3 regions of the Paenibacillus riograndensis SBR5 genome follow, and region 2 is predicted to be linked to each of the others. Evidence: a T-box and tRNA genes for the amino acid it is inferred to sense, from the RefSeq annotation. Region 2 holds a T-box; the other regions hold tRNA genes.
The links. The T-box of region 2 lies ahead of PRIO_RS29540 (glutamine--tRNA ligase/YqeY domain fusion protein). A T-box ahead of a tRNA ligase gene usually reads a tRNA of that ligase, here a tRNA-Gln.

Region 1 (5,166 bases), 170 kb from region 2:
TAAATTCTGACCCGCACGAATGGCGTAACGACTTGGGCGCTGTCTCAACGAGAGATCCGGTGAAATTTTAATACCTGTGAAGATGCAGGTTACCCGCGACAAGACGGAAAGACCCCATGGAGCTTTACTGCAGCTTGATATTGAATTTGGGTACGATCTGTACAGGATAGGTGGGAGCCGTAGAAGCCGGAGCGCAAGCTTCGGTGGAGGCGCCGTTGGGATACCACCCTGATCGTATCTAGGTTCTAACCTGGTACCCTAAACGGGTACGGGGACCGTGTCAGGCGGGCAGTTTGACTGGGGCGGTCGCCTCCTAAAGAGTAACGGAGGCGTTCAAAGGTTCCCTCAGAATGGTTGGAAATCATTCGAAGAGTGCAAAGGCAGAAGGGAGCTTGACTGCGAGACCTACAAGTCGAGCAGGGACGAAAGTCGGACTTAGTGATCCGGTGGTACCGCATGGAAGGGCCATCGCTCAACGGATAAAAGCTACCCTGGGGATAACAGGCTTATCTCCCCCAAGAGTCCACATCGACGGGGAGGTTTGGCACCTCGATGTCGGCTCATCGCATCCTGGGGCTGAAGTAGGTCCCAAGGGTTGGGCTGTTCGCCCATTAAAGCGGTACGCGAGCTGGGTTCAGAACGTCGTGAGACAGTTCGGTCCCTATCTGTCGTGGGCGTAGGAAATTTGAGAGGAGCTGTCCTTAGTACGAGAGGACCGGGATGGACGTACCGCTGGTGCACCAGTTGTTCCGCCAGGAGCATGGCTGGGTAGCTACGTACGGACGGGATAAGCGCTGAAAGCATCTAAGCGTGAAGCCCCCCTCAAGATGAGATTTCCCAGTATGTAAGACCCCTTGAAGACGACGAGGTAGATAGGTTGGAGGTGGAAGCACGGCAACGTGTGGAGCTGACCAATACTAATCGGTCGAGGGCTTATCCAAATAACTAAAATGCAGTTTTCGTTTCGGATTCAGTTTTCAGGCGATCAAACGTCTGATATGCATATTCCCTGATAGCTCAGTTGGTAGAGCACTCGACTGTTAATCGAGTTGTCACAGGTTCGAGTCCTGTTCGGGGAGCCATATGGAGAGGTGTCCGAGTTTGGCCGAAGGAGCACGATTGGAAATCGTGTAGGCGCCACAAGCGTCTCGAGGGTTCGAATCCCTCTCTCTCCGTAGCAATACTTCCTTGAATAGGGATGAGAACCCTCTGTGGTTCGTTGGAGCATGAAGATATGGCCCGTTGGTCAAGGGGTTAAGACACCTCCCTTTCACGGAGGTAACATGGGTTCGAATCCCATACGGGTCACCAATTTACATCTTCGAATTCTGGGATGAGAATTCATTGGGTTCGTTGAAGCATCGGCTTCGTAAGGAATGCATCGCAATCTCGTAACGGAGTGGAGAGTATCCCATACGGGTCACCATTATTACTTGATTTTTATTAAAGTGATTTGGTACAATAAGTTTTGTTGATTTATGGAGGCTTAGCTCAGCTGGGAGAGCATCTGCCTTACAAGCAGAGGGTCGGGGGTTCGAACCCCTCAGCCTCCACCATAGTATCCTTTCAAAAGAATACGCTTTATACTGACGCGGGGTGGAGCAGCCCGGTAGCTCGTCGGGCTCATAACCCGAAGGCCGCAGGTTCAAATCCTGCCCCCGCAATTTAACCCCAAAAAGAGTAGTGCTTAATTTGGAACCGTGGTGTAGTTGGCCTAACATGCCTGCCTGTCACGCAGGAGATCGCGGGTTCGAATCCCGTCGGTTCCGCCATCATGTTTGCTTCAGGGATGAGAATCCATCATAGGGTTCGTTGAAGCATTGCTTCGTAAGGATTACATCGCAATCTCGTAACGAAGTGAAGAGTATCCCGTCGGTTCCGCCATCAAGGTTTACTTAATATAACTTATATGGCTCGGTAGCTCAGTCGGTAGAGCAAAGGACTGAAAATCCTTGTGTCGGCGGTTCGATTCCGTCCCGCGCCACCATTTTTCTTACAACTTAATATGCCGGTGTAGCTCAATTGGTAGAGCAACTGACTTGTAATCAGTAGGTTGGGAGTTCAAGTCTTCTCGCCGGCACCATTGTGGAGGCTTAGCGAAGTGGCCAAACGCATCAGACTGTAAATCTGCTCACGTACGTGTTCGGTGGTTCGAATCCATCAGCCTCCACCATTTTTAGGGGCATAGTTTAAAGGTAGAACAACGGTCTCCAAAACCGTTGGTGTGGGTTCAATTCCTGCTGCCCCTGCCACACAAATTTTAAAAGTTTCATATGGCGGCCGTGGCGAAGGGGTTAACGCACCGGATTGTGGTTCCGGCATTCGTGGGTTCGAGACCCATCGGCCGCCCCATTACTTTTAGAATTATTGATCTAATTAGGATGTAACAGTTTCATATGGCGGCTGTGGCGAAGGGGTTAACGCACCGGATTGTGGTTCCGGCATTCGTGGGTTCGAGACCCATCAGCCGCCCCATTACTTTACAAATGAATATTGGGGATTAGCCAAGCGGTAAGGCAACGGACTTTGACTCCGTCATTCATAGGTTCGATTCCTATATCCCCAGCCATTAATGCGGACGTGGCTCAGCGGTAGAGCATCGCCTTGCCAAGGCGAGGGTCGCGGGTTCGATTCCCGTCGTCCGCTCCATTTTATGGCGCCATAGCCAAGTGGTAAGGCAAAGCTCTGCAAAAGCTTTATCCCCAGTTCGAGTCTGGGTGGCGCCTTCATTTTTTTATTTAGCCCTAATCATATTTGTACGCGCCGGCGTGGCGGAATGGCAGACGCGCTCGACTCAAAATCGAGTGGGAAACCGTGGAGGTTCGAGTCCTCTCGCCGGTATTATTTTTACTAAGAACAGCCCATTAGATGAAAATTCTAATGGGCTGTTTTTATTTTAATCACTTCATTCATTCGGTTTGCGGAAGTGACTTTAAGGCATATGAGTTTACGTACGGTTTACCGCTTCGTGACAGTATAACAGAATTCCAATCTGGGCGCGGCAGCATATCTATACCTATATCCACTGCCGGAGGAAAACCCTAAAAATGTCGTTGGGAATTCTACTCCCACGCGGTTTCCTGCGCCAAATGACATTTTTGCTATTCTTGCCTTTACAATACTCCCAAATCTTTATTCAAGGACTATATTTTCATATGGTATTTGTTTACAAAAATATATTCAACTGATAGAATAAAATGGAAGTATAATAATTCGAAGAGATATAAAAAAATGAAATTAAAAACGAAAGTAACAACACTTCTTTTCACCGTTTTAATGTCTTTAAGTTTAGGTTCCTCTGTTTTTGCACAATCATCCACAGAAAATCAAAGTGCATCTACTGCTGCCAAAGCTGGATGTAATGGGGAGTTTGGGGGCCGAGGGTTTACCTCCGGCTTCCTTCAGATTCCACCTCGCGACGACATCCTTGCCTTCAGCTAACAGTTCCTACTGCCAAGCCTGTAGCGGACTTTCACCGCCTAGTTATCGCCCATGCCGGGCGCACTATAAAAAGTCCGCAGAATTGTATGATGTACAATCCTACAGACTTTTCGTGTAATACCGGCGAGAGGACTCGAACCTCCACGGTTTCCCGCTCGATTTTGAGTCTCTTTGAAATGTCGGAGACCCAGACGTTACTTAACGTTTATCGTGTATAAGCGAGATAAGGGAAAGTAAAACTCCTAACAAAAATAGTACCCCGCTCGCTGTAAAAAAACACTTAGATTGAAATACTCAGAAGAAAATAAAATATGCCAAAGTCGACTCCCACTCCACAGATGGACTTCAAGCACAAGTGGAACCGCATACAATTTGAACAAGCATACTTGCCATTCCTAAAACGGAAAAGGAAAGCCCCACAATCATTTTTCTCATATTATTAATTTAACCTGTGATTAATCACTATACCAACAGGAGTCCAATAATTGCTTTTTCCAAGGTAAGAGTTTTCATTATAAGCATCAATTCCAGCAGCAAGTTCGATATTAATTCCATAAGTAGCAGTTACCAATTCTAACAATAAAATGATCTATAATGATGTGTCACTTGATTATGTTGACCCAGAATTAATAGGGACAACTAACCCAAACTCTGTACAAAAATCTATTACAGCAGATGGATTAATTACACCACAAGCAACATATGTTAGTAGTGTATATGAATTTTTATATGCTTCGTTAGAAACTTTGCTGATGCAGAAAAGGTTAGTATTACTCTGCCACTTCCGAAGCTGAGCAGGGAAATATTGACTTTATGAAAAGAGTAATAGAGCATCACTGGTGAAATCATCATTCACTGATGATAGAGTGTTTTCTAAAAAATATGAAAGAGGTGTTTATTTATGTTAAAACGGTTAAAGTTTTTAAGTTTAATTGTTTGTATGCTCGCCAGTCTTTTAGCTGTCGTTCCTTTGACAGCAATCGCGGCGGGTACAATTGTAAGCTATCCATTACCGTCGATCTATACCACGACCAGTCAATACACGGTAACAGCAGACTCTACCAATATACCGGTAATCGACACTTCGGCGGTATTTGTAAACTATAATTATTGTAATTTCTCTTTTTCAGGTACTACTACAATCACAATAACAGCAAGCGAGCCAATCAATACCTATAATATTTCTCCCAAAGCTTTGGGAATCACTGCAACAAAGAGCGGAAATACACTTACATTTACACTTTCATCACCAACATATCTTATAGTTAAAATCAATAATCTGAAAGATCTGGTTATTGCGGCAGATGCTCTTGAAACCAATGTTCCGGCTTCATCCGGTACAGGTATATACAATGTTAAAACTCAATACGGTGCCGACAGTACCGGTGCCTCAATGGCTACAACTGCAATACAGAACGCCATCAATGCGGCTAACGCAGCAGGTGGCGGTATAGTATACGTTCCAGCCGGAGTTTACAAGAGCGGCAACCTTGTTCTAAAAAGCAATGTTTCGGTTTATCTGGAGGGTGGTTCTGTTATAAGGGGTTCTGGAAATCCAAGCGATTACACTACCCATTTTCATAAGAATTCTCTGAATAAGGATGGAACATGGTTTATCTATACCGAAACAAATGCAAACAATATTAAGATATACGGCAGGGGAACTATTGACGGCAATGGTCATTATATGAGGAATACAAACAATTATTTGAACAATATTCTTGT
Region 2 (5,166 bases):
GGCGCTTGTAGCATTGATGCCGAAGGCGATGATGGCCAGCGGAGGAATAATCGTAATCGCCCGCCGCAGGTAGAGATTGATTCTTTTATTAATGAAGCCCTGCATGACCACATCCCCTGCCATCGTCCCCACTGACGAACTGGAGAGTCCGGCAATCAAGAGACCCAGTCCGAAGGAAACCGCAGTAACCGGTCCTGCCAAATGGCGGAACTGCTCAAAAGCGATATCCAAATCCTCGACCACTAAGCCGTTCTTGAAAAACAACGCGGCGGCCACAACCACCATCGCCATATTGACCGCACCGGCAATCAGCATGGCAATCAGAATGTCGATGAACTCCAGCTTGAAAATCTGTTTTTTCTCCTTGTCATCGATTCCGACTACGCGGCTCTGTGTCAGCGAAGAATGCAGATAGATCGCATGCGGCATTACCGTCGCACCCAGGATGCCCGCAGCCAGCAGAATGCTGTCAACGCCCTGGAACTGCGGGGTGAAGATCCCGGCGGCGACTGCCCCGGCATCCGGCTTGGCCATGATGACCTGGAACGTAAAGGCCAGTACGACAATCAGCACCATACCGGCGATTCCGGCCTCAAGTGTGCGGTACCCGCGCCGCTGCAGCTCCAGAATGGCGAATGAACCAACAGCGGTTATCAATGCGGCTGGCAGCATCGGAATGCCGAACAACAGATATAGTCCGAGCGCTGCCCCGATAAACTCCGCCAGATCGGTAGCGATAATCACCAGTTCACTCTGAATCCACAAAAAGATGGATACGCCCTTCGGGAATCTCTCCCGTGCTACCTCGGGCAGATTCTTGCCGGTAGCTATGCCAAGCTTGGCGGACAGCGATTGAATCAGAACAGCCATCAGATTCGACGCGAATATAACCCACAGCAGGAGGTAACCATATTTAGAGCCTGCTGTAATATTGGTGGCGAAATTCCCGGGGTCCAGATAGGCTACAGAAGCGATAAAAGCCGGGCCCAGGAAAGGAAGGAGCCTCTTCAATCCTTTGACATCCCCGTTCAGCACTGCCTGCGCGGTGAGTTTGTTTTTTTGTCTGTGTATCATTGGAGGTGTTTCTGCCAAATTTTGCTCCATCATTATCAATCCCTCCTCTTGCCCGGAAAAGTTGTCTATACACACGAAAGTTTCCCTGGTGCAACATTTAATTTAGTTTTATTATAATCTGTGTTTTGAAAAATGTAAATGCCTTTACGAAACTATTGCTTGGCATCATTTCCATACCCTATTTATTAACCCTTGTGCGCTTAATGTTTCGGGGTGCAGGCAACACTCATGCGAATATCTCTTCAGCCTAGAGCAGGTTACTTTATTCTTATGTAACAAAGCCCCATAAAGTGAAACTTCAGCTCATCTGCTTCTGCTTAAAAATTAACGGGCGGGGTCCGGGTCACCCCCGGCTCCCGCCCGCTGCTATTACCTGTCTCTTCATCCCATTCACGGCGGCTTATTTCCCGCTCTTCCACGTATCCTTCAGCGGAACAATCCGGTTGAAAACCAGCCGGTCTTCCCGGCTCAGCTTGTTGTCGACGCAAAAGTATCCCTGGCGCATAAATTGAAATTTATCCTCAGGCTTGGCGCCAGCCGCAAAAGGCTCCAGCAGGCAGCTCAGCATCAGCCTTATGGAATCCGGATTGATGTACTCCTCCCAGGTTTCGCCTTCCGCCTTGGGGCCTTCATTGTCTTCCAGCAGCTTCTCATACAGGTATACCTCTGCCGGTATGCCATGACTGGCCGAGACCCAGTGCAGGGTGCCTTTGACCTTGCGTCCACTATTTGCCCCGCCGCTTTTGGTCAGGGGATCATAGGTGCAGCGCAGCTCGCGGACCGCACCGGTTCCGGCATCCTTGATGACTTCGTTGCATTTGATGATATAAGCCCCCTTCAGCCGGACCTCACCGCCCGGAACCAGCCTGCGGAAACCCGGCGCCGGTTCCTCCATGAAATCATCCCGCTCAATGTAGACAGTGCCTGAGAACGGCACCTCTCTCACACCCAGCTCCGCATTTTCGCTATTATTGGCCAGGGGCAGCCACTCTGTTTCCCCCGCCTCGTAATTGGTAATTACGACCTTTAGCGGATCAAGCACGGCCATTATACTTGGCACACTGGCTTTGAGGTCCTGTCTCAGGCAATGCTCCAGCATCGAGAAGTCCACCATCGTCTGGTTTCGGACCATGCCGATCTCTCTGACAAAGCTGCGGATGCTCTCCGGGGTAAATCCCCGTCTCCGCAGACCGCGCAGTGTGGGAAGCCGGGGATCATCCCAGCCGTCCACGTAGTTCCCCGCAACGAGTGCTCTGAGATACCGTTTGCCGGTAACCACCCCTGTCAGATTGACCCGCCCGAATTCCCTTTGCCTAGGGGCTTCTTCAATGCCCAGTTCCTCCAGCACCCACTCATAGAGGGGGCGGTGGTCCTTGAACTCAAGCGAGCATAAGGAATGGGTAATCCCTTCAATGGCGTCCTGGATCGGGTGGGCAAAATCATACATCGGGTAAATGCACCATGCATTCCCTGTACGGTAATGCTCCGCATGGATAATTCTATAGATCACAGGATCACGCAGGTTGATGTTCGGTGAAGACATATCGATTTTGGCCCGCAGCACCCGGGAACCGGTGGGATAAGCCCCTTCCCTCATCCCGCTGAATAAGCGGAGGTTCTCCTCCACGGACCGTTCCCGGTAAGGACTGTTTTTTCCCGGTTCCGTCAGTGTGCCTCTGTAGGCGGTCACCTCTTCCGGCGACAAATCGCAGACATAGGCTTTGCCTTTGCGGATTAAGTTCAGCGCGCTATTGTAGATTTGCTCCGAATAGTCCGAGCCGTAATAAATATGTTCTCCGGGGCTGCAGCCCAGCCATTCAATATCCTGAATGATCGCTTTTACATATTCCATGTCCTCTTTGAGCGGATTCGTATCGTCGAAGCGCAGATGAAAGGTGCCGCCGTATTTGTGCGCAAGCCCATAGTTGGTGTGAATCGCAAACGCACTGCCGATATGCAGATATCCGTTCGGCTCCGGCGGGAACCTTGTGCAGATCTCCCTGCTGTAGATACCGGACTCTATATCCTCCTTGATCAGCTTATCCATGTAGTTTTCCGCTGCTGCGGTTTCCATTGCATTGTCGTTGCCCATGTGTGAACCCTCCTGTATGAATGTGATGACCGCTCTGAATCTTTCCCAACAAAAAAGAACCCCACCTCCAAGACGTATGGTCTTGGGGACGAGATTCTCGCGGTACCACCCCAGGTTTATTAATATGTCGCCATATTAATCTCATTAAGTACGGCATTGCCGGCAGGCAAGGCTTATACTCTAGCTCTGTAACAGGAGCTCCTGTCGCACCATCCCCGGCATCTGCTAGTTCCGGTACGCCGCTCAGAGACTTGGTTCAATACACCTTTCTTTACCCCTTTTCAGCGTCCGGGGCTCTCTGTAAAAGAACGGATATATCTACTCTTCTCCTCATCGCATTTGATTATAATTTCTTGTATTTTACAAAATAACTGCGCTGCTGTAAAGGCAGCCTCAGTCCCCGCTGAGCGCCGCCAGAAGATCCAGTGCCTCCTCATGCTCCGGCTCCAGCACCAGCGCCTGGCGGGTATACTCCAGCGCAGCCTCCAGATCCTCAAGCTCATAGCTGCAGATGGCCAGGCAATAGAGCACTGTGACGACCGGCTCATCCTCCGTCTCCCGCAGCGATTGCGTCAGAAAACGCCGCGAGTCTTCGTACAGTCCCATCTCGAACAGCAGCAGCCCGCTGTCCAGGGCGAGATCATATTTTTGCGGCATCGGATAAAAGCCTGTCCACATCCGGTCGATCCCCAGCTTCAAATCGAGAATCTCCTCATCGCTGGCATCTTCCAGCAGGCCGGAAATCCGCTCGGCACTCTGGATGAACAGCTCGGCATCATAGCCGCCCAGCCGCCAGAAGCCCAGAATCTGCTGCAGCCCGATAGTATCGTAGTTCTGGTCGATCCAGAGCTTCAGACTGAAGAAGTCATCCGGCCCGAAACGTTCAATGAACCTGCGGTAGGCCAGACGGGCCTGGACATGGCGCAGCGGCTCCTCCAGCATAAAGATGCAGCCGACGTTCAGGTTCTTGTAATGATGTTCGGTAAATGAAGCCAATGCGCCTTTTTGTTCAAAATAGCACACCAGCGCATGATAGTTGGCTGTAAGTGAGATGCTGCCATGATGGATCAGCTTCGGCGGCTCAGCAAACTCCCAGTTCTCCAGCCGGTGGTCGCCCTTGTCGGCGGTCAGCAGCAGGAAGCCAGACCCGGACAGCGCACTCAGCCGCTCCATACATTCCAGCGCCGCCGCCGGGAAAAGCACATGCGAATCCTCCAGCTTCTCCTGATAGAACGCGATCACCTCGCGGTACGGGTAGAACTTCTCTTCATAGCCTGCTGCCCGGCGGTAGTGATACTCGGGAATCAGATCCCTCAGCACCTCGGAGGGCCCCATCGTGTCTGACTGCTCCGGGTATTGCAGCGATACCTCGCACTCATATATTTTGCCTTCATCCACATAGAGCAGCTCCTGCGGGATACTGTCAAAAAAGTAGTTGGCGATCACCATCAGCGGCTGTGCCAGCATCCCCGGTGTAATCACCCTTCCACTTTCTATAAGATGCAGCTCGGTATCCGCAACAGCGTCGAAACGCGCGAAATCGAGGATGCCCTGCTCTACAAAAGGGATCAGGCCGGGATGCTGCTGCCAGCCGGTGATATTTTTCCACGGAAGATCGCTCATGACATAGGTAAACGGAGGCAGCGGCAGCCCCGCATAATCCACTAATTCACACAGCTTCTGCAGCACATGGAACGCGAGGCGTCCGGCACCTGCACCCAGCTCCAGAATAATGACCGGCTCCGTGGTGTGCCCCATCCCCGCCCGGTCCTGTAAAAAACCAAAGATCATCTCTGCATAGCTGGTCCCGATCATCGGATTGCTCGTAATATACTGCGGAACCTGGTCGTTTTTCCAGGCCTGCATCCCCAGCTCTTCATAATATTTGCGCTGCAGCTCCCATATCGGGGCTTCGCTGAAGCGGTAGCGTATTGGTCCGCTGTCTGTCATATGTGTATACCCTGCTCTCTATAATCTTCTGGTTAATGTTCTCTTAGTGT
Region 3 (5,166 bases), 2.0 Mb from region 2:
CAATAATACGCCTGTCTTTTTTATCCGCGATGCGATTAAATTTCCGGACTTTATTCACACCCAGAAACGCCACCCTCAGACCCATCTCAAAAACCCCAATGCCGTCTGGGATTTCTGGTCCCTTTCGCCAGAGTCGCTGCATCAAGTGACGATTCTGATGTCAGACCGCGGCATACCGGCCACGCTCCGCCACATGCACGGCTTTGGGAGCCACACCTTCAAATGGGTGAATGCCGACGGTGCGGCAGTGTGGGTTAAATATCATTTTAAAACAGAGCAGGGTGTTAAAAATCTCGACGTGAAGCTTGCCGCCCAAATTGCCGGGGAGAACCCGGATTATCACACCGAGGATTTGTTCAATGCGATCGATCAAGGCGATTTCCCTGCCTGGAGACTGTATGTGCAGATTATGCCTGTAGAAGATGCCGATACGTACCGTTTCGATCCCTTCGATGTAACCAAAGTATGGTCGCAGAAGGATTATCCGCTCATTGAAGTAGGCCGCATGGTATTGGACCGCAACCCGGAAAATTACTTCGCGGAGGTGGAGCAGGCTACATTTTCTCCTGGCTCCTTCGTACCGGGAATAGAAGCTTCACCCGACAAAATGCTGCAGGGCCGCCTCTTCGCCTATGGTGATGCCCACCGCTACCGCGTAGGCGCCAACCACAACCAGCTGCCTATTAACCGGCCGGTTGCTGAGGTTAACAATAACCAGCGCGATGGCGCGATGATTCACGGGAACAACGGCGGCGGTTCCGTTTACTACGAGCCGAACAGCTTCGGCGGAGCGGCCGAGTCCCCGGCGCACAAGCCGGCAGCTTTTGACGTCTCGGGGAAAGCCGACAGTGTTCCTTATGATCATGACGATCACTATACCCAGCCCGGTGATCTCTACCGGCTGCTGAGTGAAGAAGAACGTGCACGCCTTGTCCGCAATATCGTTGGTGCCATGACACCTGTTGAGAAGGATGAGATCAAGCTCCGGCAGATCGGCCATTTCTACAAAGCAGATCCTGAATTCGGCCAGCGTGTAGCCGCTGGTCTGGGACTGACAGTACCACAGCAGGGCGAGTAACTCTTTTAGACCTGTTCACGATTACCCCCCGGCCTGATGACCGGGGGGTATTTATGTATGAAATACAGACTCTACGCTATTAATTAGCTTTCCAGCAAGTTCGTATCTGAGATGTATATCGGCCTATGATGCGAATCGGAGCTGCTCACTTTTGATAAAGCCTCATCCACTGCTCCAACTGCACTTTCAGCCCTTCTCTGGCCGAGGCCGGTTCGAGAATTTCCGCGTTCGGCCCATATTGCAGAATCCACTTGGTGAATTCCTTTTCATTATTGACAGTCACTTCAAACAACAGGCTGCCATCATTCTCATCGCTCATCCAGGGATGAACGAACAGCTCCTCTTCTTTAATGTAACGGGCGATTTCGGGATGAAACCGCACCCTGAATTTGATGTTTTTGTTGCCGCGGTCGATGGACCAGGTGTTTTTCAGATATTTTTTTATATTAAAATTCCCTTTATCAAAGCTCCGGTCAGTCACCTCCACCTCCTGAAAACGGCTGATGCGAAAAGTGCGGATCGCCTGCTTCAGATGACAGTACCCAATCAGATAAAAACGCTGGTCCCGCGGAATCAGGTAATACGGATCGATCTCGCGCTGTGTGAGCGCATTGCGGGATTGGGAATGATAGATGGCCCGGATACTCCGCTGCTCCAGAATGGCACCAATAATCGGCTGCAGGAAATTCCGGCTTTTTTTGCGGTATGCAGGTTTGCCCATTTGAATAATATCAGCAATATTTTCAAGTATTCCGTTCTGTTTGGATTTTTCCTTCAGATGGGTGCCCATGACCTTGTCATACGCAGTATGGAATCCTGGGGGGATTTTGTCCTGATTCAGAAATGAGGGTAAAAGAGAGAAGGCCAATGCTTCCTGTTCGGAGAAATCCAGCGGGTAGAGAAAAAACTTTCCCAAAAACTTATAGCCCGTCCCCCTGCCCTCGTTCGTTACAGGTGCAAAATGGCTAATGATCTCCAAATCCCTGTAGACCGTCCTAATGTTCACATCACATCTGATGGCCAGAGCCGAGGCGGTAATTCCGGGATTGGACTGGATGGCGTTAATAATCTTGAAGATTCGAATTACTTTGTCAGTCATTACTGTAAGCTCCTTAATTTCCTGTTATTCATGGTCGTTGTACTCGCCACCATAATAATATCAGTTCCCCCCGCTCCCTGACCGCCAGCAAAAATACAATACAGTGAAAACCATCAATAAAATGAAAAGAAAAAACATATGCATAGACATCTATAGCAAAAACCAGCTATGGCTTTTCAACAAGGCAACTCAAAAACTCAAGTGGAAAAAGTAAACTTAATTCCTACCAATACGGCTTCACTGCCAGTGCTACTTTTTCCCACTATTCCATATTCAGAGGAGCTTTTTAAGCTATTGAAGTAGACTAATTCCACCTCGCTTGCCTGCGGTCCCGCATGATACTACTCTTCCGTTTGCTTACTTCCATCCAACAAAAAAAGAACCCCTGCCCGCTGCAAGGATTCTTTTATTAAGATTTAAGCGGGTGATGGGAATCGAACCCACGCTATCAGCTTGGAAGGCTGAAGTTCTACCATTGAACTACACCCGCACAGGTGTAAAATCGGGATGACACGATTTGAACATGCGACCCCCTGGTCCCAAACCAGGTGCTCTACCAAGCTGAGCTACATCCCGTAATAATGGCGCGCCCTGAGAGATTCGAACTCCCGACCTTTTGATTCGTAGTCAAACGCTCTATCCAGCTGAGCTAAGGGCGCAAAATCTATATGGAGCGGACGACGGGAATCGAACCCGCGACCCTCGCCTTGGCAAGGCGATGCTCTACCGCTGAGCCACGTCCGCAAAAACATGGTGCGCGTGAAGGGACTTGAACCCCCACGTCGTGAAACGCCAGATCCTAAGTCTGGTGCGTCTGCCATTCCGCCACACGCGCACACCTTAGAAAAAAATGGTGAGCCATGAAGGACTCGAACCTTCGACACCCTGATTAAAAGTCAGGTGCTCTACCAACTGAGCTAATGGCTCTCATATATGGCTGGGGATATAGGAATCGAACCTATGAATGACGGAGTCAAAGTCCGTTGCCTTACCGCTTGGCTAATCCCCAACATGAATAATTAGCAAAACTACGGAAAAGTCCGTGCTTCAACGAACCCTTTGATGGATTCTCATCCCTGAAGCAAACTATGATGGCGGAACCGACGGGATACTCTTCACTTCGTTACGAGATTGCGATGTAATCCTTACGAAGCTGATGCTTCAACGAACCCTATAATGGATTCTCATCCCTGAAGTAAATTTTGATGGCGGAACCGACGGGATTCGAACCCGCGATCTCCTGCGTGACAGGCAGGCATGTTAGGCCAACTACACCACGGTTCCAAATTAAGTACTATGGGCTCCCCGGAAAGTAATCGGAATACACTACAAAGCATATCTTTACTTTTTGGGGTTAAATTGCGGGGGCAGGATTTGAACCTGCGGCCTTCGGGTTATGAGCCCGACGAGCTACCGGGCTGCTCCACCCCGCGTCAGTATAAAGCGTATTCTTTTGAAGAAATACTATGGTGGAGGCTGAGGGGTTCGAACCCCCGACCCTCTGCTTGTAAGGCAGATGCTCTCCCAGCTGAGCTAAGCCTCCATATATTTGGTTGTCCTCAAGGGAAAATAATTGGTGACCCGTATGGGATTCGAACCCATGTTACCTCCGTGAAAGGGAGGTGTCTTAACCCCTTGACCAACGGGCCATATCTTCATGCTCCAACGAACCACTGAGGGTTCTCATCCCTATTCAGGGAAGTAACGCTACGGAGAGAGAGGGATACTCTCACTTCGTTCGAGATTGCGAAGTAAACCTAACGAAGCTTATGCTTCAACGAACCACTGAGGGTTCTCATCCCTATTCAGGGAAGTAACGCTACGGAGAGAGAGGGATTCGAACCCTCGAGACGCTTGTGGCGCCTACACGATTTCCAATCGTGCTCCTTCGGCCAAACTCGGACACCTCTCCATATGGCTCCCCGAACAGGACTCGAACCTGTGACAACTCGATTAACAGTCGAGTGCTCTACCAACTGAGCTATCAGGGAAAATGGTGGGCCTTAGTGGACTCGAACCACCGACCTCACCCTTATCAGGGGTGCGCTCTAACCAGCTGAGCTAAAGGCCCTTCTATCTTATGTAGATATTATGGGCAAAAAAAATACCACAGAGTGTGGTTGTCCGCTTGGCGGCGTCCTACTCTCCCAGGACCCTTCGGTCCAAGTACCATCGGCGCTGGAGGGCTTAACGGTCGTGTTCGGGATGGGTACGCGTGGAACCCCTCCGCTATCGCCACCAAACGGGCACTTGCGGTGCAAATGCTTCAGGAATTTGATTGCCTGAAAACTGAATCCGAAACGAAAACTGCATTTTAGTTATTTGGATAAGCCCTCGACCGATTAGTATTGGTCAGCTCCACACGTTGCCGTGCTTCCACCTCCAACCTATCTACCTCGTCGTCTTCAAGGGGTCTTACATGCTGGGAAATCTCATCTTGAGGGGGGCTTCACGCTTAGATGCTTTCAGCGCTTATCCCGTCCGTACGTAGCTACCCAGCCATGCTCCTGGCGGAACAACTGGTGCACCAGCGGTACGTCCATCCCGGTCCTCTCGTACTAAGGACAGCTCCTCTCAAATTTCCTACGCCCACGACAGATAGGGACCGAACTGTCTCACGACGTTCTGAACCCAGCTCGCGTACCGCTTTAATGGGCGAACAGCCCAACCCTTGGGACCTACTTCAGCCCCAGGATGCGATGAGCCGACATCGAGGTGCCAAACCTCCCCGTCGATGTGGACTCTTGGGGGAGATAAGCCTGTTATCCCCAGGGTAGCTTTTATCCGTTGAGCGATGGCCCTTCCATGCGGTACCACCGGATCACTAAGTCCGACTTTCGTCCCTGCTCGACTTGTAGGTCTCGCAGTCAAGCTCCCTTCTGCCTTTGCACTCTTCGAATGATTTCCAACCATTCTGAGGGAACCTTTGAACGCCTCCGTTACTCTTTAGGAGGCGACCGCCCCAGTCAAACTGCCCGCCTGACACGGT

Region 1: it encodes a tRNA-Gln, which carries the amino acid that the T-box ahead of PRIO_RS29540 (glutamine--tRNA ligase/YqeY domain fusion protein) is inferred to sense. The anticodon was not compared.
Region 3: it encodes a tRNA-Gln, which carries the amino acid that the T-box ahead of PRIO_RS29540 (glutamine--tRNA ligase/YqeY domain fusion protein) is inferred to sense. The anticodon was not compared.

Annotation. Positions count from the first base shown of each region.
Region 1 is NZ_LN831776.1:6,860,622-6,865,787, reverse strand. Features, by position in the region: rRNA gene PRIO_RS28885 (23S ribosomal RNA) at 1-941, shown strand, start outside; tRNA gene PRIO_RS28880 (tRNA-Asn) at 1,007-1,082, shown strand; tRNA gene PRIO_RS28875 (tRNA-Ser) at 1,086-1,175, shown strand; tRNA gene PRIO_RS28870 (tRNA-Glu) at 1,237-1,311, shown strand; tRNA gene PRIO_RS28865 (tRNA-Val) at 1,481-1,556, shown strand; tRNA gene PRIO_RS28860 (tRNA-Met) at 1,591-1,664, shown strand; tRNA gene PRIO_RS28855 (tRNA-Asp) at 1,695-1,772, shown strand; tRNA gene PRIO_RS28850 (tRNA-Phe) at 1,912-1,987, shown strand; tRNA gene PRIO_RS28845 (tRNA-Thr) at 2,008-2,083, shown strand; tRNA gene PRIO_RS28840 (tRNA-Tyr) at 2,088-2,173, shown strand; tRNA gene PRIO_RS28835 (tRNA-Trp) at 2,179-2,252, shown strand; tRNA gene PRIO_RS28830 (tRNA-His) at 2,277-2,352, shown strand; tRNA gene PRIO_RS28825 (tRNA-His) at 2,400-2,475, shown strand; tRNA gene PRIO_RS28820 (tRNA-Gln) at 2,495-2,569, shown strand; tRNA gene PRIO_RS28815 (tRNA-Gly) at 2,575-2,649, shown strand; tRNA gene PRIO_RS28810 (tRNA-Cys) at 2,656-2,726, shown strand; tRNA gene PRIO_RS28805 (tRNA-Leu) at 2,763-2,841, shown strand; gene PRIO_RS35800 (hypothetical protein) at 3,232-3,441, shown strand; gene PRIO_RS28800 (carbohydrate-binding protein) at 4,343-5,166, shown strand, end outside.
Region 2 is NZ_LN831776.1:7,031,408-7,036,573, forward strand. Features, by position in the region: gene PRIO_RS29535 (Nramp family divalent metal transporter) at 1-1,074, opposite strand, end outside; gene PRIO_RS29540 (glutamine--tRNA ligase/YqeY domain fusion protein) at 1,475-3,166, opposite strand; T-box leader at 3,248-3,509, opposite strand; gene PRIO_RS29545 (tetratricopeptide repeat protein) at 3,560-5,116, opposite strand; gene PRIO_RS29550 (copper amine oxidase N-terminal domain-containing protein) at 5,160-5,166, opposite strand, start outside.
Region 3 is NZ_LN831776.1:1,160,467-1,165,632, reverse strand. Features, by position in the region: gene katA (catalase KatA) at 1-1,078, shown strand, start outside; gene PRIO_RS05065 (helix-turn-helix transcriptional regulator) at 1,224-2,177, opposite strand; tRNA gene PRIO_RS05060 (tRNA-Gly) at 2,597-2,667, opposite strand; tRNA gene PRIO_RS05055 (tRNA-Pro) at 2,680-2,753, opposite strand; tRNA gene PRIO_RS05050 (tRNA-Arg) at 2,760-2,836, opposite strand; tRNA gene PRIO_RS05045 (tRNA-Gly) at 2,847-2,921, opposite strand; tRNA gene PRIO_RS05040 (tRNA-Leu) at 2,929-3,012, opposite strand; tRNA gene PRIO_RS05035 (tRNA-Lys) at 3,029-3,104, opposite strand; tRNA gene PRIO_RS05030 (tRNA-Gln) at 3,112-3,186, opposite strand; tRNA gene PRIO_RS05025 (tRNA-Asp) at 3,384-3,461, opposite strand; tRNA gene PRIO_RS05020 (tRNA-Met) at 3,537-3,610, opposite strand; tRNA gene PRIO_RS05015 (tRNA-Val) at 3,645-3,720, opposite strand; tRNA gene PRIO_RS05010 (tRNA-Glu) at 3,752-3,826, opposite strand; tRNA gene PRIO_RS05005 (tRNA-Ser) at 4,000-4,089, opposite strand; tRNA gene PRIO_RS05000 (tRNA-Asn) at 4,093-4,168, opposite strand; tRNA gene PRIO_RS04995 (tRNA-Ile) at 4,172-4,248, opposite strand; rRNA gene rrf (5S ribosomal RNA) at 4,304-4,420, opposite strand; rRNA gene PRIO_RS04985 (23S ribosomal RNA) at 4,500-5,166, opposite strand, start outside.